One region of the Lactiplantibacillus sp. YT640 genome, then DNA from elsewhere that is predicted to be linked to it. Evidence: predicted binding sites of a transcription regulator. Region 1 holds the regulator's gene; each other region holds the start of a gene.
What was found. Region 1 encodes CtsR, which represses protease genes until heat stress. Its sites were predicted from a motif close to TTGGTCAAAAAAGGTCAAANA; they were not measured.
Positions count from the first base shown of each region.

Region 1 (8,085 bases):
ATGGCCCCAATTAATACCATTTATGGCGTACGTTAGGAATTAGCTAGCGTGCGCTTTTAAATTGTCTTCGGTTTAGCAATGTGGGTTCGTCTCAACTGAGTATTATTTGGTCACGACACGTTGTCACTTGATCATGCTGGTCAGAGGCCGCACTCAAAGCTGAAGTGCCACCAGCGCCGGCTTGGGTAACCCAGTGTGTGTTAGTGAGTTGCTTGGATCGCTGACTAGTGCGTCGCAGTTGTGGCTGGTGCGAAGTTTTTTACTGAATTAACTCACCAGATATTGCATTTTAAGACGTGGGTGCGTACAATATGTAGTGTTGCTTTTAGAGATAATCAAAATTTTGACGTGATTAAAAGGAGAGACGCCCCATGCTTGTAATGTCAGGAACAATCGGTGCCGGCAAGACGAGTTTAACGCAGTTAGTGGCTAACCACTTTGGTTCTAAAGCGTTTTACGAGTCAGTTGATGATAATCCCATTTTGCCGTTATTTTATAAGGATCCTAAGAAGTACGCCTTCTTATTACAAATCTATTTTTTAAATAAACGGTTAGACAGTATTAAATCAGCTTTTGCTAACGATCTGGACGTCTTAGACCGGTCGATTTTTGAAGATTCATTATTATTTCATTTGAATGGTGATCTTGGCCGGGCGACGAATACCGAAGTTGACATTTATGATTCATTATTAGATAACATGATGCAGGAATTGCCAGAAGCGTCTCATCAAAAGAGTCCTGATTTACTTATTCATATCAATATTTCTTTTGATACGATGCTCAAACGAATCCAAAAGCGGGGCCGTTCTTACGAACAAATTGATCAAGATCCTGATTTATATAAATATTATCAGACTTTGAATGAACGCTATGACGACTGGTACGCTAATTATGATCATAGCCCGAAGATGCAGATCGACGGGGATCAGCTGGACTTTGTCGCCGATGCGGATGCGCGTAAGGAAGTCATTCGGTTGATCGACGAAAAAGTGGCTAGTTTAGGCTAGTTGCCTTTTTAGAATCAATGTTTTATAGTAGACAGTGAATATTAAACACGGCGCGTTTTTAAGTAGACGTTCAGAGAACCGGTGGGTGGTGTGAATCGGTAGTCGAAACTCCGGCGCGACAATGTGGGCAGGTAATACTGCACGGCACGGCCGTTATCCGTTTAAGGGTGGGATTAATCATGATCCTGAACTTGGGTGGTACCGCGAATCGCAGTCTCTTCGTCCCAATTGGGAGGAGAGACTGTTTTTATTTACGATTAAAAGTGAAAAGGAGACGTCGTTATGTTAGATGTTAAAATGATTCGTCAAAATCCAGATTTTGTAAAAGAACAGCTTGGTCATCGGGGCGTTGCTGCGAGTGACATCGATGATTTATTGGCCGCTGATGAAAAGCGTCGTGAATTGATCGCCAAGAGCGAACAATTGAAGTCGACGCGTAACCAAGTTTCAGGCGAAATTTCACAGAAGAAGCGGAACAAGGAAGACGCTAGTGCCGAAATTGCAGAAATGCAAAAGGTTAGCGCCGATGTGAAGACGTTGGATGAAGAACGGCGGACAGTCGATGCCCAAGTTCAGGATATGGCTGCACATTTACCAAACATGCCCCATCCCGACGTACCAGTTAGCTTGAAAGAAGAAGATGCCGTTGAATTACGTCGAATCGGGACACCACGGCATTTTGACTTTACGCCGAAAGCACATTGGGATATCGGTGAAGATTTAGGCATCTTAGACTTTGAACGCGGTGCTAAGGTTTCTGGTAGTCGTTTCTTATACTACGTGGGCGATGGTGCTAAACTGGAACGCGCCGTTTACAACTTTTTCTTAGACCAGCACGAAGCTGAAGGGTATACGGAAGTTTTGCCGCCATACATGGTCACTGATGAATCTATGTACGGTACCGGCCAATTTCCTAAGTTCAAGGAAGACGCTTTCCGGATTACGACGCAAGATTTGACGTTGATTCCAACGGCCGAGGTGCCATTAGTCAACTATTATCGTGATGAAGTTATTCCGGCTGAAAAATTACCAGTTTACTTTACGGCCTTATCACCAGCCTTCCGTGAAGAAGCTGGTAGTGCTGGTCGTGATACGAAAGGCTTGATTCGCTTACACCAATTCAATAAGGTTGAAATGGTTAAGTTCACGAAACCAGAAGATTCATGGGATGAATTAGAGAAGTTGACCAACAATGCCGAATCATTGCTAAAGAAACTTGGGTTACCATATCACGTTATTACGTTAACGACTGGTGACATGAGCTTCACAGCTGCCATGACACATGACTTGGAAGTTTGGTTCCCAGAACAAGACAAGTACCGGGAAATCTCGAGTTGTTCAAATTGTACTGATTTCCAAGCTCGGCGGGCGCACATTCAATATCGCGATGACGATGGCAAATTGCAATTCGTTCATACTTTGAACGGGAGTGGCTTAGCTGTCGGTCGGACCGTTGCGACCATTTTGGAAAACTATCAAAATGAAGATGGGACGGTTACGATTCCGGATGTATTAGTTCCATATATGCACGGTAAGACGAAGATTGAAAAACAAGGTTAATTGAGATGAAGTTAGCGAACTCGCAGTGATGCGAGTTCGCTTTTTTTGCATAATTAATGAGTATTAAAAGGAACTGTCGATTTTAAAATGTGAGTGGAAATAACGGCCGAGTTGACTAAATAATTGCGGGACGGGCAGAATGTCGGGACAACATTTCAGGCGCAAAAGGGCGAAAAAGCTGGGTTTACTGAAATTTATTCACCTTTTTTTGAAAATAGGGTTTGCTATTTTCGGCTACCGTGCTATAATATTTCTTGTCGGAAAAATATAACTTGTTTATCCAGTAAAAAGTATATTTATCCATTTATTTGAAAAAAGTTGTTGACAAGTATTCAACATGATGATAAAGTTAAATAGTTGTCAAGGCATACCAGTAAGAACTGTTTGAACCGGCAACAAGGCATGATTAACATCATGCGGGTGTGGCGGAACTGGCAGACGCGCTAGATTTAGGTTCTAGTGTCTTACGACGTGGGGGTTCGAGTCCCTTCACCCGCACATGCCGACTTAGCTCAGTTGGCAGAGCATCTCACTAGTAATGAGGAGGTCGGAGGTTCGAATCCTCTAGTCGGCATTTACAATTTAATAGCTTTATTATGCGGAAGTAGTTCAGTGGTAGAACATCACCTTGCCATGGTGGGGGTCGCGGGTTCGAATCCCGTCTTCCGCTTTTAATTTGCCGGGGTGGCGGAATTGGCAGACGCACAGGACTTAAAATCCTGCGGTTAGTGATAACCGTACCGGTTCGATCCCGGTCCTCGGCATTTTAAATAAGCACCCATAGCGCAATTGGATAGAGTGTCTGACTACGAATCAGAAGGTTGTAGGTTCGACTCCTACTGGGTGCATTAGTATCGGGAAATAGCTCAGCTTGGTAGAGCACCTGGTTTGGGACCAGGGGGTCGCAGGTTCGAATCCTGTTTTCCCGATCGTTTAACACAGTCTTAGTTAAGTGCTAAGGCTTTTTATTTAATTTTCTCGGGAAGTAGCTCAGCTTGGTAGAGCACTACGTTCGGGACGTAGGGGTCGCAGGTTCAAATCCTGTTTTCCCGATTACGGTTAAACCAACTAATCCAGTCATTTGGCTGGATTTTTTTATGGCCTTTTTTGTAAGCAGGGGTGTTTCAACGGTCAGGGGACACTTTTGCGACGTTACTCACTAAGTCAGCCATGTGAAGAATACGGTGGTTGTGACTCATAATCCCGACAAGGCAACAGCCACTGTTAGTCATGAGCTCGGAGAAATTAGTCTCGGAACTGCTGTTCATCGTTGTGATACCAGTGCCCATCGCCTGCAATGAGGAGTGACTCAACTTGACATATTTTAAATAGGTAGTTCAATGAATATGGAGACCTAATAATTTAATCATTATGAGGTTCTAAACGGTTGAATCAATTGAAAGCAAACGTTCGGCGTGCTATGCTGTAACAACCGTTAAGCACATGCTAGTCCGCGGTTTGGGTGAAATTCTTTGCTTTTTTCCATTATCCTCGTATAATAATAGTCAATATTAGTCAAAGATAATGAAAAGGGTGAAGCACATGCAAAGTCAAAATATCTCGGATATTATTGAAAAGTATTTAAAAAGTATTTTGGCGGACTCGGAGCATGTTGAAATTCGACGGTCAGAAATTGCCGACCTTTTCAACGTGGTACCCTCACAGATTAATTATGTGATTAAGACCCGGTTTACGATCCAAAATGGTTACTTAGTTGAAAGTAAACGTGGCGGTGGTGGTTATATTCGCATTGAGAAGGTTAATTTGGTCGATGATGCTGATGTGTTGGACGCCCTCATACAGGTGATCGGCGATTCAATCACACAACGAGATGCTTATGCGGTCGTCCAAAGTTTATACGAGGACGACGTCTTAAATCGTCGAGAAGCGCAATTGATTTTAGTGGCGATTGACCACGAGACGTTAGGATTAACGGACCGGGACTTAGAAAACAGTCTGCGGGCCCGGATAATTATCGGAATCTTGAACCACTTGCGTTACGAAAGCTAAAGAAAGCGAGGAATCGCAATGGATAACTTATTTACACCTAGTGCCAAAAGTGTGCTGGTACTGGCACAGGAACAGGCCAAATATTTCAAGCATCAGGCAGTTGGTACGGAGCATTTGCTATTAGCATTGGCCATCGAAAAGAATGGAATTGCTAATAAGGTGCTACAACAATATGCCGTTAGTGAAGATGACATTCGTGAAGAAATCGAACGGTTCACTGGCTATGGGACGTTGAGCAATGTTGGCAAGGATACTTACTTGCCATATTCACCAAAGGCCAAAGAAATTTTGTCCGTTGCCGGTGATGAAGCAAAACGGCTCGGTGCCAACAAGATTGGAACGGAACATTTGTTGTTAGCGATGCTCTCTGATGAAAGTATCCTTTCCTCGCGAATTTTAATGAATTTAAACTTAGATCTAGGTCAGACGCGTAAAGTCGTTCTTCGCAAGCTAGGTGTCAGTGACGCCATGAGTAAGCGCAAGGGTAACGCGGCTAATCGCGGTGGCAAGAAGACTGAAGGAACGCCAACCTTGGATTCTCTGGCGCGCGATTTGACCCAATTAGCTAGTGAACAAGAAATGGACCCGGTAGTAGGTCGTTCCAAGGAAGTCAAACGGGTCATTCAGATCCTGTCACGGCGGACGAAGAATAATCCGGTCTTGATTGGTGAACCTGGGGTTGGGAAGACTGCAATCGCCGAAGGTCTAGCCCAAAAGATTGTGGCCGGTGATGTGCCAACTGATATGGCAGATAAGCGTTTGATGATGCTCGATATGGGATCGTTAGTCGCTGGGACAAAGTATCGTGGTGAATTCGAAGACCGCCTGAAAAAAGTGATTGATGAAATTTACAACGATGGCCATGTGATCTTATTTATCGATGAATTGCATACCTTGATTGGTGCCGGTGGTGCTGAAGGGGCTATTGATGCCTCTAATATTCTGAAACCCGCACTTGCACGAGGGGAACTCCAAACGATTGGGGCAACCACTTTAAATGAGTATCAAAAGTACATTGAATCTGACGCTGCGTTGGAACGGCGTTTTGCAACGGTCATGGTCAATGAACCGACCGAAGACGAAGCCGTTGAAATCTTAGATGGACTACGGCCACGCTATGAAGAACATCATCGGGTTACGATTACGGATGAAGCTGTTGATCAAGCAGTCAAGCTATCCAGCCGGTATATCAGTGATCGTTTCTTGCCTGATAAGGCCATTGACTTGATGGATGAGGCGGCAGCTAAAGTCCGCATCGATCAGATGGATCAACCAACAAAGCTATCCAAGAACCAGGACAAGTTAGCGCAACTGCGTGAGGATAAGGAAACAGCGATCGAAGCACAAGATTTTGAACAGGCCGCTGATATTCGTAAGCAGGAGATGCAACTGAAGCAACGCCTAGATCGAATCGAAGCTGACCAAGACGCCGAAGTGACTGAGGGGGCAACACCACACTATGATTTACAAGTCACAGGTGAGGATATTGCTCAGGTCGTTGCCGAATGGACCGGGGTTCCGTTAACGCAATTGCAAAAATCTGAAAGTGAACGCTTAGTTAACTTGGAAAAGATTTTGCATGAACGGGTTGTTGGACAGCCAGAAGCCGTATCCGCAGTGGCTCGTGCTATTCGCCGTGCGCGCAGCGGGTTGAAAGATCCGAGTCGGCCAATTGGTTCCTTTATGTTCTTAGGACCAACTGGGGTTGGTAAGACGGAGCTAGCAAAAGCCTTGGCAGCAGCGATGTTCGGGTCTGAAGATAATATGATTCGGATCGACATGTCTGAATACATGGAACGCTATTCGACTAGTAGTTTGATTGGCTCGGCACCTGGTTACGTTGGTTATGACGAGGGCGGTCAGCTGACAGAGAAGGTTCGCCAGAAACCATACTCGGTCGTGCTATTTGATGAAGTTGAAAAAGCTCATCCGGACGTCTTTAACATTTTGTTACAAGTTTTGGATGACGGCTACTTGACGGATTCTAAGGGTCGGAAGGTAGACTTCAGAAATACGATTCTGATTATGACGTCGAACCTTGGGGCAACCACACTTCGTGATGAAAAATCAGTTGGTTTTGGTGCAACTGATAAGGCCAATGACTACAATGCGGTTGCTGCGACGATTCGAGCAACGTTAAAACAGACGTTCCGCCCAGAATTCTTAAACCGGATCGACGAAACAATCGTCTTCCATTCATTGAATAAGGAAGAATTACACGAAATCGTTAAGTTGATGTCACAAGAAATTGTTGATCGAGTGGCCCAACAAGGTATCAAGATCAAAATCACTCCGGCTGCCATTGACGTGGTTGCGAAGGCTGGCTTTGACCCTGAGTACGGAGCACGACCAATTCGACGGGCATTACAGACTGAAATCGAAGATCGGTTGAGTGAAGAATTATTGACCGGCGCGATCAAGGTCGATGACCAAGTTACGATTGGTGCTAGCAAGGGTACCATTACAATTAATATTAAAAACCAGCCTAAGGCAGATGGTCGTTCGACCGTTTCCTCAAAGTAGGCGCGATTAAATTAAAGATGACGCTTGAAGTGGTAGTCCACTTCAGGCGTCATCTTTTAGGTTCAATCGGTATTAAGATGCTACCCACTGAAGTGAACTGTAGGATCTGAGGCTGGTGGTTCGGTGCTGATTGGTGTAAATTATAATAGGAAATAAAGTCAAGAAAGAAGATGATAACATGGCGACACGAGCCGAACAGATGGCGAAGACGCACCAGGCGATTTTAGACACAGCCCGGGAACTGTTTTTAAGAAATGGGTATGATGCGACAAGTACGCGCGACATTGCGAATGCGATTGGCATTACGCAGCCCGCGCTTTATCACCATTTTAAAGATAAAGAGGTCATCTTTCTGGCTGTCATTACGACGGTCGGTGCGGAAATCAAGGCTGGCATTGAAGCGATTCAAGTCCGTGCGGATTGGTCTCCGTTGGATCAATTAACAGAAGTCTCGCTATTACTAACGCATAAGCATCCGGCTGATGTCTTCACGTTAATTCATTCCAGTTTCAAAGCATTAACGCATGAACATATTCGCGAGTTGGGCGGCATATTTGTTACTGATTATGTGAAGCCGATTCAAACCGTTTTTGAGCAACCTGACATGCAACTACATGTGGGGGTCACGCCACAGATGGCGACGAATTTCTATATCACCAGCTTGAGTCCGCTGTTTAACAGTTTTCATCAAATCGGTGATCCTCATGCTGACGAGCGGACCCGCGTTCAAACCCTTTTGAAGATGATCTTATACGGGGTTGCGAGTGAACCAGAAAACTAATGGCGGCAGAGAAGTCTACTAGTTGACAACTAACGTTATTCGATGTATATTATAACTTGTCTGTAACCGTGAACTCGAGCGAACGCGCAATCTATTGTCTGTGCGGCTCGTTAATATAAATCCAAAAATAGTCAACTTAAGCGACTATTTTTGGTTTTTTTATGCCTAAAATTCGGTCAAAAACGCATTTGTAACACAAATGTA
Region 1 is NZ_JBMNVY010000008.1:66,938-75,022, reverse strand. Features, by position in the region: gene ACOV1R_RS07695 (deoxynucleoside kinase) at 372-1,007, shown strand; gene serS (serine--tRNA ligase) at 1,290-2,567, shown strand; tRNA gene ACOV1R_RS07685 (tRNA-Leu) at 2,984-3,065, shown strand; tRNA gene ACOV1R_RS07680 (tRNA-Thr) at 3,069-3,141, shown strand; tRNA gene ACOV1R_RS07675 (tRNA-Gly) at 3,166-3,237, shown strand; tRNA gene ACOV1R_RS07670 (tRNA-Leu) at 3,246-3,331, shown strand; tRNA gene ACOV1R_RS07665 (tRNA-Arg) at 3,342-3,415, shown strand; tRNA gene ACOV1R_RS07660 (tRNA-Pro) at 3,423-3,496, shown strand; tRNA gene ACOV1R_RS07655 (tRNA-Pro) at 3,547-3,620, shown strand; gene ACOV1R_RS07650 (CtsR family transcriptional regulator) at 4,110-4,577, shown strand; gene ACOV1R_RS07645 (ATP-dependent Clp protease ATP-binding subunit) at 4,596-7,100, shown strand; gene ACOV1R_RS07640 (TetR/AcrR family transcriptional regulator) at 7,279-7,881, shown strand.

Region 2 (8,085 bases), on a different contig from region 1:
TAGTATTAGTGACGGTGCTGGCTGCGTGTGGGAAGCACAATAGCCAGTCTTCTGGTAATGGCAAGTATGCAAGTAGTCAGGTTTTAAACTTGTCGTACCCTAGTTCATTGGATTCAATCGATATTTCCAATATGTCGGGATATGGCAGTACGGGTAATATTTTTGAAAGCTTATACCGGTTAGGAAAGAATGGTAGCATTACACCGGGATTAGCTAAGTCAACTAAGGTTTCAAAGGATGGCAAGACGTATACCTTTACGATTCGCAATGCAAAGTGGAGCGATGGTTCGAAGATAACCGCGCAAGACTTTGTCTATTCTTGGAAACGGACCGTCACCCCAGCAACTAAGTCACAGTATGCCTACCTCTTCTCAGGGGTGAAGAATGCGGATGAAATTGTCGCTGGGAAAAAGTCACCAAGTACATTGGGCGTCAAGGCGCAAGGCGAACATACTTTTATTGTGACTCTTGATAAGCCAATTACTTATTTTAAGAAGTTAATGACCTACTCGTTGTTTGGACCAATTAGTGAGAAAGCGGTCAAAAAATGGGGTAGCAAATATGCCACTAAGGCTCAGTACATGCTCTACAGTGGACCGTTTAAGTTGACTGGCTGGACTGGAACTAATAATAGCTGGCAGTTTGTAAAAAATAATCAGTACTGGGATAAGAAAGCTGTCCACCTACAAAAGATCAACTACACGGTCAATGAGAGTACTACGACAACATTGAACTTGTTCCAAGAAAAGAAACTTGATCTAACGCAATTAGCGAGTGAACAAGTTAAGAATATGAAGAGCAGTTCTGACTATACCACGTACCCTTATTCTATCACCGCGTTTCTGGTTTATAATTTCCAAGACAGTAACGCGACAATCAAAAAGGCGCTCAATAACGCTAAGATTCGTCAAGCAATTTCATTGTCGATCAATCGCAAGACGTTAGTAAAGAATGTGATTGGTGACGCATCAACGGTCTCAAAGACGTTTGTTCCTCAGGATTTAGTTAAAGACGCTAAAACTGGTAAGGATTTTGCAGATGAATCAACGGTTAAGAATTCAACGTCATATAACAAAGCGCTGGCACAAAAGTTATGGAAACAAGGCCTTAAGGAAACGGGAATTAAGAAATTGTCCATTCAGTTATTAGCTTCTAATGACGAACCTAATAAGCCGATTTCACAATACTTGAAATCAGCATTAGAAAAGAATCTCGATGGTTTGACGGTCAACTTATCCAACATTCCATCAAAGGTAGCTTCAAGTCGTGCTCAAAGTGGTGATTTTGACCTTTATCTCAGTGGTTGGGGTGCTGATTTCAACGACCCAATCTCGCACTTGCAAATTATGACTAATAATAGTGGTTATAATTACGGAAAATATAACAGCAGCACGTACAATGCGTTGGTTAACAAGGCTCAAAACCAGGATGCCAATGATACTAGTGCTCGTTGGCAAGATATGATCAACGCTGAGAAGACGATCATGAAGGATCAAGGAATTACGCCATTGTATCAGACGGTATACTCTTATTTACAAAATCCAAAGGTAAAGGGTATTATTCATAATACTGCTGGGACACAGTGGAATTATAAGTATGCTTATATTGCCAAATAATTAACTGATTGAGGGACGTTCATGGTAACTGGTCGTTTAGCTGTTACCTTAGTAGGAGCGCCAGGTCCATACGTTGCCTTGATCAAAACAAAATAGCGGTCCATTTCGACTTGTCAGAGTGTCTTGACGAATCGAAGTGGACCGCTTATTTATTTCGACGAATGGTTCTACAGTGCTTGAGTTGTCACGCAAGACAACTACACTGATTGGTCTATGCTGGTGTTACGTCGTTAACCACGTACTTGATTGGCTGATGTTGGGCCATCGCAATCACATTCTCCGCGACAATGGTAGCCATGCCATCGCGAGCTTCGACCGTTGCGTTGCCAAGATGAGGTGTCAAAATGACGTTGTTCATCGTGGCCAAACCAGGTGTGACTTGCGGTTCATGTTCGTAGACGTCGAGTGCAGCGCCAGCAATTTGATGTTGTTGCAGCGCCGTCACAAGTGCTTGCTCGTCGACAATTGGCCCCCGTGCGGCGTTGATGAGGAGCGCCGTGGACTTCATTTTGCTAAAAGCAGCATTATCGATTAGATGCGTTGTTTGTGTGGTAAGCGGCAGATGTAAAGTGACGATGTCGGCACGCTGTAAAAGTTCATCCTGGGAGACAAAGGTTGCGCCAAGTTGCGTTTCACGGCTAATCGGTAGGCGGTGGTGTTGGCTGTATAAGATGGGCATGTCAAAGGCGTGTAATCGTTTGGCAACAGCTTGACCAATTTGGCCAAGGCCTAAGATGCCGAGTGTCTTGCCTTGTAAGTTGTGGCCGAGAAAGAACAGTGGCGCCCAACCGTTAAAGCCGCTAGTTCGCATTAAGTGATCGCCTTCCACGATACGATGCGCTAGGCTGATAATCAAACCGACCGTTGATTCAGCGGTTGCGACCGCCGAAACGTTCGGCGTGTTCGTGACTGGAATCTGGCGCTTAGCTGCTGCCGCGATATCGATGTTATTAGTGCCAGCACCAAAATTAGCAATCAGTTTAAGGTGTGGGGCGTGGTCTAAGACATCTTGATCTACTTGAGTTGAGAGTGGGGTAATCAAAAAGTCGGCATCAGCGACTCGACGGATGAGTTCCGCGCGACTGATCAGGTTATCGCCGGTATAAGTATCAATGACTAACTGACTTTGTAAAAGTAACGTATTAGCTTGGGCTGGAAGCTGACCAGCAATAAAGACTTTTGTCATTATAGAGACTCCTTTTTACTTTTAAGTTCAAGGACAAGTAATATTGTCCGGGTAGTAATCCCTGCTTATGTGCAGTATGGGCTATTGCAAAACGAATGACAAGAAAACGAGCAAAAAAACTGGGCCAACGTCTAGTTAGCCCAGTCAAAGATATTAGCTTATTTTAATTTGTTGTTTTCCATAATATCATCGATCAAACCGTAGTCTTTAGCCTCTTGTGCGCTTAAGTAGTTATCACGTTCAGTATCATGGTTCAACTTTTCAACGGATTGTCCCGAGTTGTCAGCTAAAATCTGGTTGATCTTTTTACGAGTCTTCAAGATTTCTTCCGCAACAATTTCAATTTCCGTTTGTTGACCTTGAGCACCACCAGATGGTTGGTGAATCAAGATTTCAGAGTTAGGTAAAGCAAAACGCTTGCCCTTAGTACCAGATGAAGCTAAGACGCTGGCCATGGAAGCAGCCATCCCCATAACGATGGTTTGAACATCAGATTTGATGAAGTTCATCGTATCGTAGATTGCTAAGCCGGCAGTAACGACACCACCTGGTGAGTTGATATAGAGATAGATGTCCTTACCTGAATCTTGGGCATCCAAGAAGAGTAGTTGGGCAATAATGGCGTTTGCCATGTTATCTTCAATGGGACCGGATAACATAATGATACGGTCCTTTAATAGTCGTGAATAGATGTCATAAGCACGTTCGCCACGTGATGACTGTTCAATAACTGTAGGAACTGGATACATGATTTGTTAGCCTCCTAAGGTTGCATTATTTGATTAGCTGATTGCTAATATAAATGTAGTTTACCGCTAAGGTCAGTGAAGGTCAAAAGAAAAACCTCAAAAACAGAATTCCGTTTATGCAGTTAACGTGGTATACTTAGGTTTCTATCATAATACGGCTTGAGATTGGGTGAACCCAATCTCTTTTTTTTCGACGATTTTAGTTAGTAGGCCTTGGATTAAGTGTTGCGTCTACCTTGGCTTGAAAACGATGTTCTCTTATAATAATGATTCAAGATTAAGCAGTAATGAACTTGCATATTCAGCACTAATGTGGTGATTTAAAAGTAGTCGACCCGCATAATTTTATTATCGCGATAGTAGGTGAATCAATTTACTGATAGTGACCCACAACGATGAGTCTAATAGAAGTTGGAAATTCGCACGTGAGCCGACATATTAAACGACTTGACCTTGTTGCTGGACTCAAGTTGCTCGCAACGAATTAATCAGTATCGGATGCATGAATGAAATTTACCATGATTAAAACGATTCTATAATATAATAACAATTGTAGTAATTATTATTTGAATAGTGTAAGTTTAGCTGTTATTAAATCTACTAAACGACTACACTGGTATATGGTTTACTTGAACTGATTACTTTTTGATTATTTTTACTTGGACGAGCGGGTATAGGTACTATTACTGACCCCGAAAGGATATTACTTGTTGTTTGGTTTAAATTAAGTTACTATATGGAGATGTGACTGGTATAGTCCAGTAGTTGTCACTTAAATAAATGCACAAAAAAAGCTGAGAATCATTTCTCAGCTACTGATGCGCCCGGAGGGAATCGAACCCCCATCTCAAGAACCGGAATCTTACGTGCTATCCATTACACCACGGGCGCCTAAACAACATATTATATTCTAGCGAATAATGGATAAAAACACAAGGGTTTTACATAAAAATTTATTCAGGGAGGTATTTTTATGGCACTGGGACCAGGATTTCGCCAGCAACAGCGGCAATCACAGAAGTTAGCGATGACCCAGCGACTACAACAATCCATTCAGATGTTGCAGTTTAATGTGGAAGAACTAAGAGATTTTCTAACGCAAAAAGCATTAGAAAACCCATTGATCGATGTGGATACAAATTGGAATAATAATCACGCCAGTTTGAACGCAGCCAAAAATGTAACCACTAAGGCGGATTTCATTGAGCGTGTGTCGACCTCTAATCAGCATTCGTTATTTGAATACTTGTTGGATCAGATTCACCTAACGATGCGTGATACCCATTTGCGTCAGATTGTCCTTTATTTAATTGAGTACGTTGACGTGAATGGTTATTTGCGGATTGATGAGAGGCAGGTTCGGCAAGAAACTAAGGCAACGCCAATTGAGTTGTTGGATGCAATTACCTTATTACAACAACTTGATCCGCCGGGTGTTGGGGCCCGGAGCTTGCAAGAAGCGCTGATGTTGCAGACAGAAAATGATGACCATGCACCGAACTTAGCCTATATTGTCTTAGAAGAAAGTTTTGACGAGCTGGTTAATCGACAATGGGACTTGTTGGCTAAGAAGTATCAGGTGACGCTTGCGGACATTTCAAGTATTTATGATTATGTGCGAACACTAACACCCGTACCCGGTGCGGCAATCGGGCAGGAGACGACCGGGTACATCTTTCCCGATTTAGTGGTGACGAATCAGGGAGGCCAGCTGGCATTGCGAACCGCATCCATGGCTCAACCGGTGGTTAAATTCCGCAGTCGGTATTATCAGCAGATGGGGCAGCATGATGATCAGGAAGTTACGGAATATTTGAAAGAAAAGAAAAGTGAGTATGACTGGATTGCTAACAGTTTGCAGCAACGCGAGGCAACCATTTTTCGAGTGGGAACGGCCATTATCGAGCGTCAAGCAGACTTCTTCTTGGAAAAAACGACGGATTTACGGCCACTATTGTTACGAGATGTTGCCCAACAGTTAAAAGTGCATGAATCAACAATCAGTCGAAGTATTAATGGAAAGTACATTCAAACGGACTTCGGTATGTTTGAACTTAAACGTTTCTTTACCAAAGCGGTCAGTAAACGTCCCACTGGTGGCAAAATCGTTTCGGCCGACAGTGTTCAACACCGAATTGTGACCTTGATCGAACAGGAAAATAAAGAAAAACCGCTTTCAGACCAAAAAATTGTTCAGATTCTTAATGCGGAAAATGTCGAACTTTCTCGGCGGACAGTGGCGAAATATCGTGAAAATCTTAACATTCCGTCGTCATCAAGGCGAAAACAACACTTGAGAACCGAACGATAATTTGACGCGCCATTTGGACCAGTCGGTTATAAGTTTAATTGGGGTTTCATTTGCAACCACCTTATGAACCTGTTATAATTCATGGTGTGGTAAGAGAGGTATGCAACATTGATTTCTTAGTGAATTTGCGTTGTGTGCTTTGTTTTTTGAAGTCTTTGGGTCGCTTTTCGACATAGCTGGACCAGACCCGTCCCACTAGAGAGCAGGTTGGATGCCATGCATTCAGATATTCAATGGATTGAGGCAATTGCCCCAGATATGGTTGACATGCTGAGTCGTCGTTACTTAGTATTAAGAACCATTAATTGGATGGCCCCAGTTGGACGTCGGCTATTAGCTCAGACGTTAGGTGTTAGCGAACGGACGTTACGGACCGAAACGGATACATTACGGAAGCTAGATTTGATTATGACAAACAAATCGGGCATGCAAGTTACCCAGCAAGGTCAGGACGTGTTAGTAGGCCTAAGTCATTTTATGGATGAGCTAATGGGCATTCGCCAGAAAGAACGACAGTTGGCGCAATACTTTAATATTAAGCGTTGCATCATCGTTTCTGGTGATTCCGATCGACAGTTGAAAGTTATTGGGACCATGGGCGAAGAAGTGAACCAGCTATTACAGCAATTATTGCCGGAAGGGCGTAATATTATTGCTGTTATGGGTGGGCATACCATGGAACATGTGGCAAGTCGCTTAACTAATAAATTAGGTGATAAACGTGATTTGTTATTTGTTCCGGCGCGTGGTGGTGTTGGTGAATCGGTTGCGATTCAAGCAAATACCATCGCGTCACAAATGGCACAACATACTGGCGGTAAGTTCCGCTCGTTGTTTGTACCAGAACAGGTCAGTGAACGAACGTATGAACCGCTCCTCAAAGAACCAAGTATTCAAGAGGTGCTGGCGATTATCGGGCAAGCTAACGTGGTCGTGCATAGTATCGGTGAAGCCATTTCAATGGCCCATCGCCGGAATATGTCTGAGGATCAGATCAAGGTGTTACGCAGTCGTGAAGCGATTGGTGAAGCCTTTGGTTACTTCTTTGATAAGAAGGGTAACGTGGTCTACCGGATTCCACGGATTGGATTGCAAATCGGAGAACTGGCCCATCGGGAGATTATACTCGCCATTGCGGGTGGGACTTCAAAAGCCACCGCAATTGCCGCGTATATGAAGAACATTGCACCTAAACAGACGTGTTTGATCACGGATGAGGGTGCGGCTAACTTGATTTTAAAAAAGTAATCTTCTATAGTGAAGTTGCTTTTTAAAATAAAACTATTTTTATTTCCACAAGGAGGAAATTCTAGTATGTCTGTAAAAATTGGTATTAATGGTTTCGGACGTATCGGTCGTTTAGCATTCCGTCGTATCTTAGAACTTGGTGAAAAGTCAAGTGATATCGAAGTTGTTGCTATTAACGATTTAACTTCACCTGCATTGTTGGCTCATCTTTTGAAGTATGACTCAACTCATGGTACTTTGAACGCTGACGTTTCAGCAACCGACGATTCAATCGTTGTTAACGGTAAGAACTACCGTGTTTATGCTGAACCACAAGCACAAAATATTCCTTGGGTTAAGAACGACGGTGTTGACTTCGTTCTCGAATGTACTGGTTTCTACACTTCAAAGGCTAAGTCACAAGCTCACTTGGACGCTGGTGCAAAGCGTGTCTTGATTTCTGCTCCTGCTGGCTCAGACTTGAAGACCATCGTTTACAACGTTAACGATGACATCTTGACTGCAGATGACCGTATCGTTTCTGCTGGTTCATGTACTACTAACTGCCTTGCACCATTAGCATTCTTTGAAAACAAAGAATTCGGTATCAAGGTTGGTACTATGACTACTATCCATGCTTACACTTCAACTCAAATGTTACTTGACGGCCCTGTACGTGGTGGTAACTTCCGTGCTGCCCGTGCTGCCGGTGTAAACACTATTCCTCATTCAACTGGTGCTGCTAAGGCTCTTGGCTTAGTTATCCCAGAATTGAACGGTAAATTACAAGGCCATGCACAACGTGTTGGTGTTGTTGATGGTTCATTAACTGAATTAGTTGCTATCTTAGACAAGAAAGTTACTGCTGACGAAGTTAACGCCGCAATCAAGAAGCATACTGAAGGTAACGAATCATTTGGTTACAACGATGACGAAATCGTTTCATCTGATGTTATCGGTACTACTTTCGGTTCAATCTTCGATCCTACTCAAACA
Region 2 is NZ_JBMNVY010000006.1:38,667-46,751, forward strand. Features, by position in the region: gene ACOV1R_RS06115 (peptide ABC transporter substrate-binding protein) at 1-1,616, shown strand, start outside; gene ACOV1R_RS06120 (2-hydroxyacid dehydrogenase family protein) at 1,828-2,802, opposite strand; gene clpP (ATP-dependent Clp endopeptidase proteolytic subunit ClpP) at 2,961-3,551, opposite strand; tRNA gene ACOV1R_RS06130 (tRNA-Arg) at 4,371-4,442, opposite strand; gene rpoN (RNA polymerase factor sigma-54) at 4,525-5,862, shown strand; gene ACOV1R_RS06140 (sugar-binding transcriptional regulator) at 6,079-7,110, shown strand; gene gap (type I glyceraldehyde-3-phosphate dehydrogenase) at 7,177-8,085, shown strand, end outside.
Region 2: the regulator CtsR is predicted to act here: its motif matches at 3,620-3,640, upstream of clpP (ATP-dependent Clp endopeptidase proteolytic subunit ClpP).

Region 3 (8,085 bases), on a different contig from region 1:
TCGTGTGGGTAAATCTTCCCGAATTAAAGGGGAACTGTATGTGGATGCAAAACAATTATCAAAACGATTAGCAACGGTTGGCGCTTTCGTTCAGCCGGGCGCCCGCGTGGCCGATATTGGGTCAGATCACGCTTATTTGCCAGCTAATCTCGCATTAAATCATCAAATTAGTTATGGTGTAGCTGGTGAAGTCGTCCGGGGGCCCTTTGAAAATGCGCGTCATGAGATTCAAAAGCTGGGGTTAACGGATTGCTTAGTGGCCCGTCTAGCTGACGGTCTTGCTGCGATTGAACCAGCTGATCGTATTGATACGGTCACGATTGCCGGGATGGGGGGCCCTTTGATTCGCCATATTCTTGAACAGGGGCCGACCCAGCTCGCCGGTGTTCAACGGTTGGTACTCGAGCCTAATGTTGGTGAAGCGACCGTGCGGGAATGGCTGGCGGCCAATCAGTTTCAAATTGTAGCTGAACGAATTCTAGCTGAAGATGGCCATACTTATGAGATTCTTTGTGCTGATCGGGTTGATCATCAGGTGACGTATACGACGGCTGAACAGATGTTTGGCCCGTTTCTGCTAGCTGAGAAGTCGCCGGTGTTTATCGCTAAGTGGCAACGTGAGTTACAACGAGTAAATGCGGCGGTTGCGCAAATGCAACGGGCTAAAGTGATACCAGAGGAACAGTTAGCGCTGGCTCACGCTAAAATCAAATTGATTGAAGGAGTCTTGACGGATGCAAGCAAGTGAATTAATTGCGCGTTTTGAAAAATTTGCGCCACTCAAGTTGAAGTGGGAGCATGATCCCACCGGATTACAAATCGGCGATCCTCATCAGGATATCCACAAGGTGTTAGTTACCCTGGATGTGCGGCCGGAAGTTGTCCAAGAAGCCATCACGATCGGTGCTGACATGATTTTTGCTCATCATCCCGTCATGTTTCGACCGGCCAACAATCTTGATTATCAGGATCCTCAGAAAGCAATGTATGCAGAACTTGCAGCTCACCACATCTTGGTGTACGCGGCCCATACGAATCTGGACTGTGCTGAGGGCGGAATGAACGATTGGCTTGCGGCGGCCTTAGACTTGCAAAATGTGCAGGGATTGGTTCCTGGGTATCGTGCACAGGCTGTTAAGTTGACTTTAACGGTACCGACCAATCAAGTTGAAACGGTACAGGAATACTTAACGAATACCGTGGGTGCCACGCTAGATCGTTACGCTGTCAACTCGGGTGAACAGTTCAGCGTCGACTTACTAGCCGATCAGATTCCAACTGCGGTAGCGGGCATTAATGACTTAGCCGCTGACACGTGGGATTACCAGGTCGTGCAACTGTTGTCTGGCGGTCATCAGTATTATATGGGCCGAGTCGGTGATTTGCCGACACCGTTATCAGCGCAGGCATTTGCCGAACAGTGTAAACAAGTATTTGGTGTCAGCGGCCTGCGACTAGTCAGTGCCGATCCCCGACAACGGATTACCCGTGTGGCCGTCCTGGGCGGCGATGGTGGTAAGTTCTATCCCCAAGCGTTGCGAGCAGGTGCACAAGCTTACGTGACCGGGGATGTCTATTATCACACCGGTCATGATATGCTGGCAGCCGGGTTGACGGTCATTGATCCAGGCCACCATATCGAGAGTATTTGTAAGTCACAACTCACTAAGCTGTTTGATCAGTGGCGTGTACAAGCTGGCTGGCCAATCGAGATTGTGGCGTCTCAGCTGAATACTGATCCGTTTACCTTCATCTAAGTTAATCATGAACTTTAATAAGGAAAGGAAGTTATCATATGTCAAAATATCCAAACTTAATTTCAGATTTTTTAACCTTTGTCAAAATTAATAGTCGTTCAGATGAGGAATCAACGACAATTCCTTCGTCACCACGTGAAACGGCCTTTTTAAAGCAATTAATGAGTAAGCTCACTGATTTAGGCTTGAGCGATGTTGAACAGGATGCGCAAAGTGCGTACGTTTTTGCGACGATTCCTGCGAATAGTGACAAAGCTGTTAAAACTCTTGGCTTTATTTCACATATTGATACGGCTGACTTTAACGCGGAAAATGTCAATCCACAAATTGTTGACAATTATGACGGTGAATCAGTTATTAAGCTCGGAAACGGGGACTATGTGCTGGATCCGGCGGTCTTCCCAAACTTAAAGAACTATGCTGGTCACACGCTGATCACAACTGATGGAACCACGCTGCTTGGAGCTGATGATAAGTCTGGCGTTGCTGAAATCATTAGTGCTGCGGAATATTTGTTGGCCCATCCTGAGATCAAACATGGCAAGATTCGGTTAGCTTTTGGTCCCGATGAAGAAATTGGGACTGGTGCTGATCACTTTAATGTGCCTGCCTTTGGCGCCGATTATGCCTACACCGTCGATGGTGGTCCGCTTGGTGAACTGGAGTATGAAACGTTCAACGCGGCCCAAGCGACGGTGACGATTACAGGTGTCAACGTTCATCCAGGGGAAGCTAAGGATAAGATGGTCAACGCCTTGCAGTTAGCCGTTGATTTTCAATCGGCGTTACCCGCACATGATGTCCCGGAACACACGGAAGGCCGTGAAGGGTTCTTCTTCTTGCTTAGTTTAGACGGGACCGTTGACAGCGCTAAGATGACTTACATTATTCGTGATCATGACCGCGATAAGTTCGAAGCACGTAAACGGTTATTTATGGCGGTTGCGGATCGGCTGAATTTGGCTGACGGTGTGGCCCGGATCAAGGTCGACATGAAGGACCAGTATTACAATATGCGCGAAATCATTGAAAAAGATATGCGGGTCGTTGAATTGGCCAAACAAGCCATGCTCAAGCTCGGTATCACGCCAGCCATTTATCCGGTTCGTGGTGGGACGGATGGCTCCAAGATCTCATTTATGGGCTTGCCGACACCAAACTTGTTTGCTGGTGGTGAGAACATGCACGGTCGGTTTGAATACGTTTCAGAACAAGTGATGGCCCAAGCCGTGGACGTTGTCTTACAAATCGTTCAGGATAATTATGACCAGGACTAAATCCTTGACCTTGTTTGACCTTACGGGTTATACTCTAATAGTCAATAAAGGTCAAACAAAAATTGGCAGCTATGACGGCTGCCTTTTTGCTACCGTTTTTGAGGAGGTACGTAAATATGAATCCAGAACAATTTACAGAAAGTTTACAACAAGCCTTACAACAGGCACAACAAATCGCACAAACACGGCGCCATCAAGAAATTGGGGTGCCCCATCTATTTAAATTTTTAACGCAACCAGGCGAACTGGTTCGGCAGATCTTTAGTGAGGCCGGCGCTGATTTAGACCAATTACAAACAGAGCTCGACCGTGAGCTGGATGACATTGCCGTTGTTAGCGGTGGTAACGTTCAGTACGGTGGCAGTATGAGCAGTAGTCTAGCTACGCTGATGCAGGCTGCCGATGCTAAGCGCAAAGCGTTAGGTGATGATTACCTTGCGACCGACACTTTGGCTTTAGCGCTGATGGATCAAACTGGTGATCAGTTGACCAAATACTTGAATCAGCAAGGCATCACGGCAGGACAAGTCAAGAATGCCGTTGATCGTATTCGCGGGGGTCAACGGGTCACGTCACGTAATCAGGAAGATCAGTATCAAGCTTTGGAAAAGTACGGCGTCGACTTGGTTAAACAGGCGCGCCAGGGGAATCAAGATCCAGTAATTGGCCGGGACGAAGAGATTCTGGACGTTATTCGGATCTTGTCACGAAAGACGAAAAACAATCCTGTCTTGATTGGTGAACCGGGAGTTGGGAAAACGGCCATCGTGGAAGGTCTAGCACAACGAATTGTTCGTGGTGATGTGCCGGAGAACTTAAAAGATAAGACGTTGTTCTCGCTAGATATGGGGTCTCTGATTGCCGGGGCGAAGTATCGTGGTGAATTTGAAGAACGACTCAAAGCCGTCCTCAAGGAAATCAAGAAGAGCGATGGGCAGATCATCATGTTCATCGATGAAATCCATAATATCGTTGGTGCTGGTAAGACAGAAGGCAGTATGGACGCCGGTAACTTGTTGAAACCAATGTTGGCGCGGGGAGAACTTCATTTGATCGGGGCCACGACGTTAGATGAATATCGTCAGTACATGGAAAAGGACAAGGCACTCGAGCGGCGGTTCCAAAAAGTATTGGTTGCTGAACCGAGTGTTGAAGATACAATCAGTATTTTACGTGGCTTAAAGGAACGCTTTGAAATCCATCATGGTGTTCGGATTCATGATAACGCCTTAGTGGCCGCTGCCAAGTTATCTGATCGTTATATTACGGATCGTTACTTGCCAGATAAGGCCTTAGATTTAGTAGATGAGGCTTCTGCTGAAATCCGGGTCGAAATGAACTCCAACCCAACGGAATTAGACCAAGTCAACCGACAATTAATGCGTTTAGAGGTCGAGGAAGCCGCCTTAAAGAATGAAACTGACGATGCCTCCGTTAAACGGCTAGCGGATGTGCAAAAAGAACTCGCCAGCGCAAAAGAAAAACAGCGGGCTTTATCCGAACGCTGGGACAGTGAAAAGAAGAGCCTCCAAGCGTTAAGCGACAAAAAGTCGGCGTTAGACAAAGCTAAGCACGACTTGGAAAATGCTGAAAATAATTATGATCTGGAACAAGCAGCTAAGTTGCAGCACGGGACGATTCCCAAGCTGGAACAAGAGTTGAAGGCCATGGAAGCCAATGATCATCATGAAGATTGGTTAGTTGAGGAATCCGTCACGCCAGATCAGATTGCAAACGTGGTTTCCCGGATGACAGGAATCCCAGTAGCCAAACTGGTTGCCGGTGAGCGGGAGAAATTATTACACTTGGCGGACCATTTGCATGAACGAGTGGTTGGTCAGGATGCGGCGGTCGATGCCGTTTCGGATGCCGTATTACGTTCGCGGGCCGGTTTGCAAGATCCTAATCGTCCCCTGGGTTCTTTTATGTTTTTAGGCCCAACTGGGGTTGGTAAGACGGAATTAGCGAAAGCATTGGCTGAGAATTTGTTTGACGCCGATGATCATATGGTTCGGATCGATATGAGTGAATATATGGAGAAAGAGTCCGTTTCGCGATTGGTCGGGGCGGCACCGGGCTACGTTGGTTACGAAGAAGGCGGTCAGTTGACCGAAGCTGTCCGGCGTAATCCGTACTCGATCGTGTTATTCGATGAAATTGAAAAGGCGCATCCAGATGTGTTTAACATCTTGTTACAAGTATTGGATGACGGTCGGTTGACGGATGGTCAAGGACGGACCGTCGACTTCAAAAATACCATCTTGATTATGACGTCGAACTTAGGATCAGAGTTGCTACTGGCGGGGGTTGATGACCAGGGTCACTTGTCGGCCGACACCCATCAACAGGTTATGCAGCTGGTTCAAAGTCGATTCAAACCGGAATTTTTGAACCGAATCGATGACATCATTATGTTCACGCCACTACAATTGGGCGCAATTGAGGAAATTGTGGTGAAATTGATTGATCGGTTGTCTGCCCGTCTCCAAGATCGTGAGATTACACTGAAAATTTCTGACGAAGCGAAGAAGTGGATCGCTAAGCAGGGGTATGAACCGGCATACGGTGCCCGGCCGCTCCGGCGCTTTATCACGAATCACGTCGAAACACCGCTGGCAAAAGAGATCATTGCGGGGCGCGTGGCACCAAAATCGACAGTCGCCATTAATTTGATGGACGATCACTTAGTCTTCGAAAACCAATCGACCCAGCCGGCATAAGCGTAATCACTGATTTGAACGCGTGATAATGCGTTTCAGTGACGATAATTGGGCCAATAAAAACTGGACCGTGAGCACCTTGCGATGCTCACGGTCCAGCTTTTTTTAGGCGGATTATTATTGTGACTTGGTTGAGCCTATGATTCTGGATGGCTTGATCGTGTAGGTGTGAGGCAGCTATCTTTGGTTTATGATGATGGTAGCCGCGCTTAGCTTCGGACGAGGGGGACCTTGCGCCCGTGCGTTTAACCTCATACTGAGAAAAGAGTTGTTACCGCCGACGCTGTCGTGTTAAGCTACTCCAAAATCGAGGAGTAAGCGAACATGGACGACGATCGTAAAAGGTTTGACCAGTATGCAAAAAATGAATCGAAAAATTAATGTACAACGTGGTTCTTTATCAGCGGCCGATTTGGCATTTTGGGCAGCAGCACAACGCGCAAAGCAGAAATATGCCAAAACGCTGCAAATGCTCAAAGCAAGTGATGGATCGTAAGCGTCATTAATCTGAATGTTAGGGTCGGGTATGTACCAGCATTCTAGTTGGCTGGCGCGTCAAGCACACAACAAAAAAAGACGAGTAACCGCAATCGGGATACTCGTCTTTTTTTGTTGTGCTGAGACTAAGCGAAGCAAAGCCTCTGGTTGTTTTTAATTACTTATTATCTGAACCTTTAGCGGGTTGGGAATGATTAGTAATATAAGTGATGCTGTTGACCACGATTAGCGCAAAAATTGCGGCAACGATGCCAATTTCACCAGGATTATAGGAGAGTTGTTCGAGGGCGCCACCGATATAGCCGATGACTTCACCGAAGAGGACACTCCAAAAGATAATCGTAAGTTGTCTCATCATTTTCCGACACCTCCCAATGAAAATTATTTTAACACACCGACAGGAAAAAGCAATTAGGTAATAACGGGATATTAAGGCTTTAATTAGGCTGATATAATTACGACGAGACGGCGGTGAAACCCTAGTAAACATAACCGTGCACGTTATCTGATGACTTAAAACTGCCGCTTAGAACAACTGTTTGGTATAATGAATAGTAACGAATATATCTGAGGACAAGATTGGTCATCAACTGGCATTGAATAGACTGGTAAATTCTTTGTTTACCCATCAATTGGGAGCGGGCTTGACGTAGCTGATCGGATGTTACGTTTTCGATGCGAGTTGAAAGCTGATATTTTATGAAAGGGGGCGGCGATAGTGGCGCAATATGTTCCATTGCAAGTATTGAGTACTTTTAGTTTACTTCACAGCACTAGTACAGTTAGTGAGCTAGTCCAAACTGCCAAGCAACAGGGGTATTCCACGTTGGCTTTAACAGACGTTGATATCATGTACGGTATTGTTGATTTTTATAATGCCTGTCGCCAGGCAGAAATTACCCCGATATTGGGAATAACATTGAACTTATTAGGACGTGAACTAACGGCGCAAACGTTTAGTCTGGTCGTGCTTGCGAAAGATCAAGCTGGCTATCAAAACTTGATGCGGTTGTCGACGATGAAGCAGACGGCGACGGATGCAGGATTGTCGCTAACAGCCGTATTACCTTATTTGAACCATTTAATGGTCTTAACCCCGGCTAAAGACAGTGAACTAGCTGCGCTGTTGTTACAAAACACCGCTGAGCGAGCTGCTGATTGGATTACCACGCTGAGGCAGGCGGTCGACTCTGCTAGCCTTTACTTAGGGATTTCTTTGGATCAGGCCCCTGCATTGCGAACAACAATGACGGCCTTTGCGCAACAGCATCAATTGCCGGTAGTTGCGTTAGATCCAGTCGACTATGTCCAAGCAAAGGATTACTTTGCCGTTTCAGTTTTGCGAGCAATCGATCGGGGCCAACAGATCGAACAGCCCGAATCGTTACAAGGTATCGAAGGCAGTCACTACTTACGGCCGGCCAACACCGTAACGGCTGACTATGAGCAACTGGGATTGACGACGGCGGTGGCGGCTACGGCCGAAATTGCGGCACAGTGTCAAGTTGAATTACAATTTCAACAGCCACAGTTGCCGCAATTTCCAACGCCCGCTGGACAACCAGCGAATGTTTATTTACGGCAGTTATGCACGGCTGGTCTAACGGAGCGATTGGCGGCAATAACGCCGTCGGTTGATCAGCAGGCTTACCAGGACCGTTTGGATCACGAACTGACCGTGATCGATCAGATGGGCTTTGATGATTACTTTTTGATCGTGTGGGATGTCATGAATTTTGCGCATGAGGCCCAGATTACAACTGGACCTGGGCGAGGTTCTGCAGCAGGCTCATTAGTTGCTTATGCACTCAATATTACGGATGTCGATCCCTT
Region 3 is NZ_JBMNVY010000003.1:77,568-85,652, reverse strand. Features, by position in the region: gene ACOV1R_RS03205 (tRNA (adenine(22)-N(1))-methyltransferase) at 41-748, shown strand; gene ACOV1R_RS03200 (Nif3-like dinuclear metal center hexameric protein) at 735-1,757, shown strand; gene pepT (peptidase T) at 1,796-3,034, shown strand; gene clpB (ATP-dependent chaperone ClpB) at 3,151-5,754, shown strand; gene ACOV1R_RS03185 (hypothetical protein) at 6,110-6,250, shown strand; gene ACOV1R_RS03180 (YjzD family protein) at 6,410-6,610, opposite strand; gene dnaE (DNA polymerase III subunit alpha) at 6,971-8,085, shown strand, end outside.
Region 3: the regulator CtsR is predicted to act here: its motif matches at 3,072-3,092, upstream of clpB (ATP-dependent chaperone ClpB).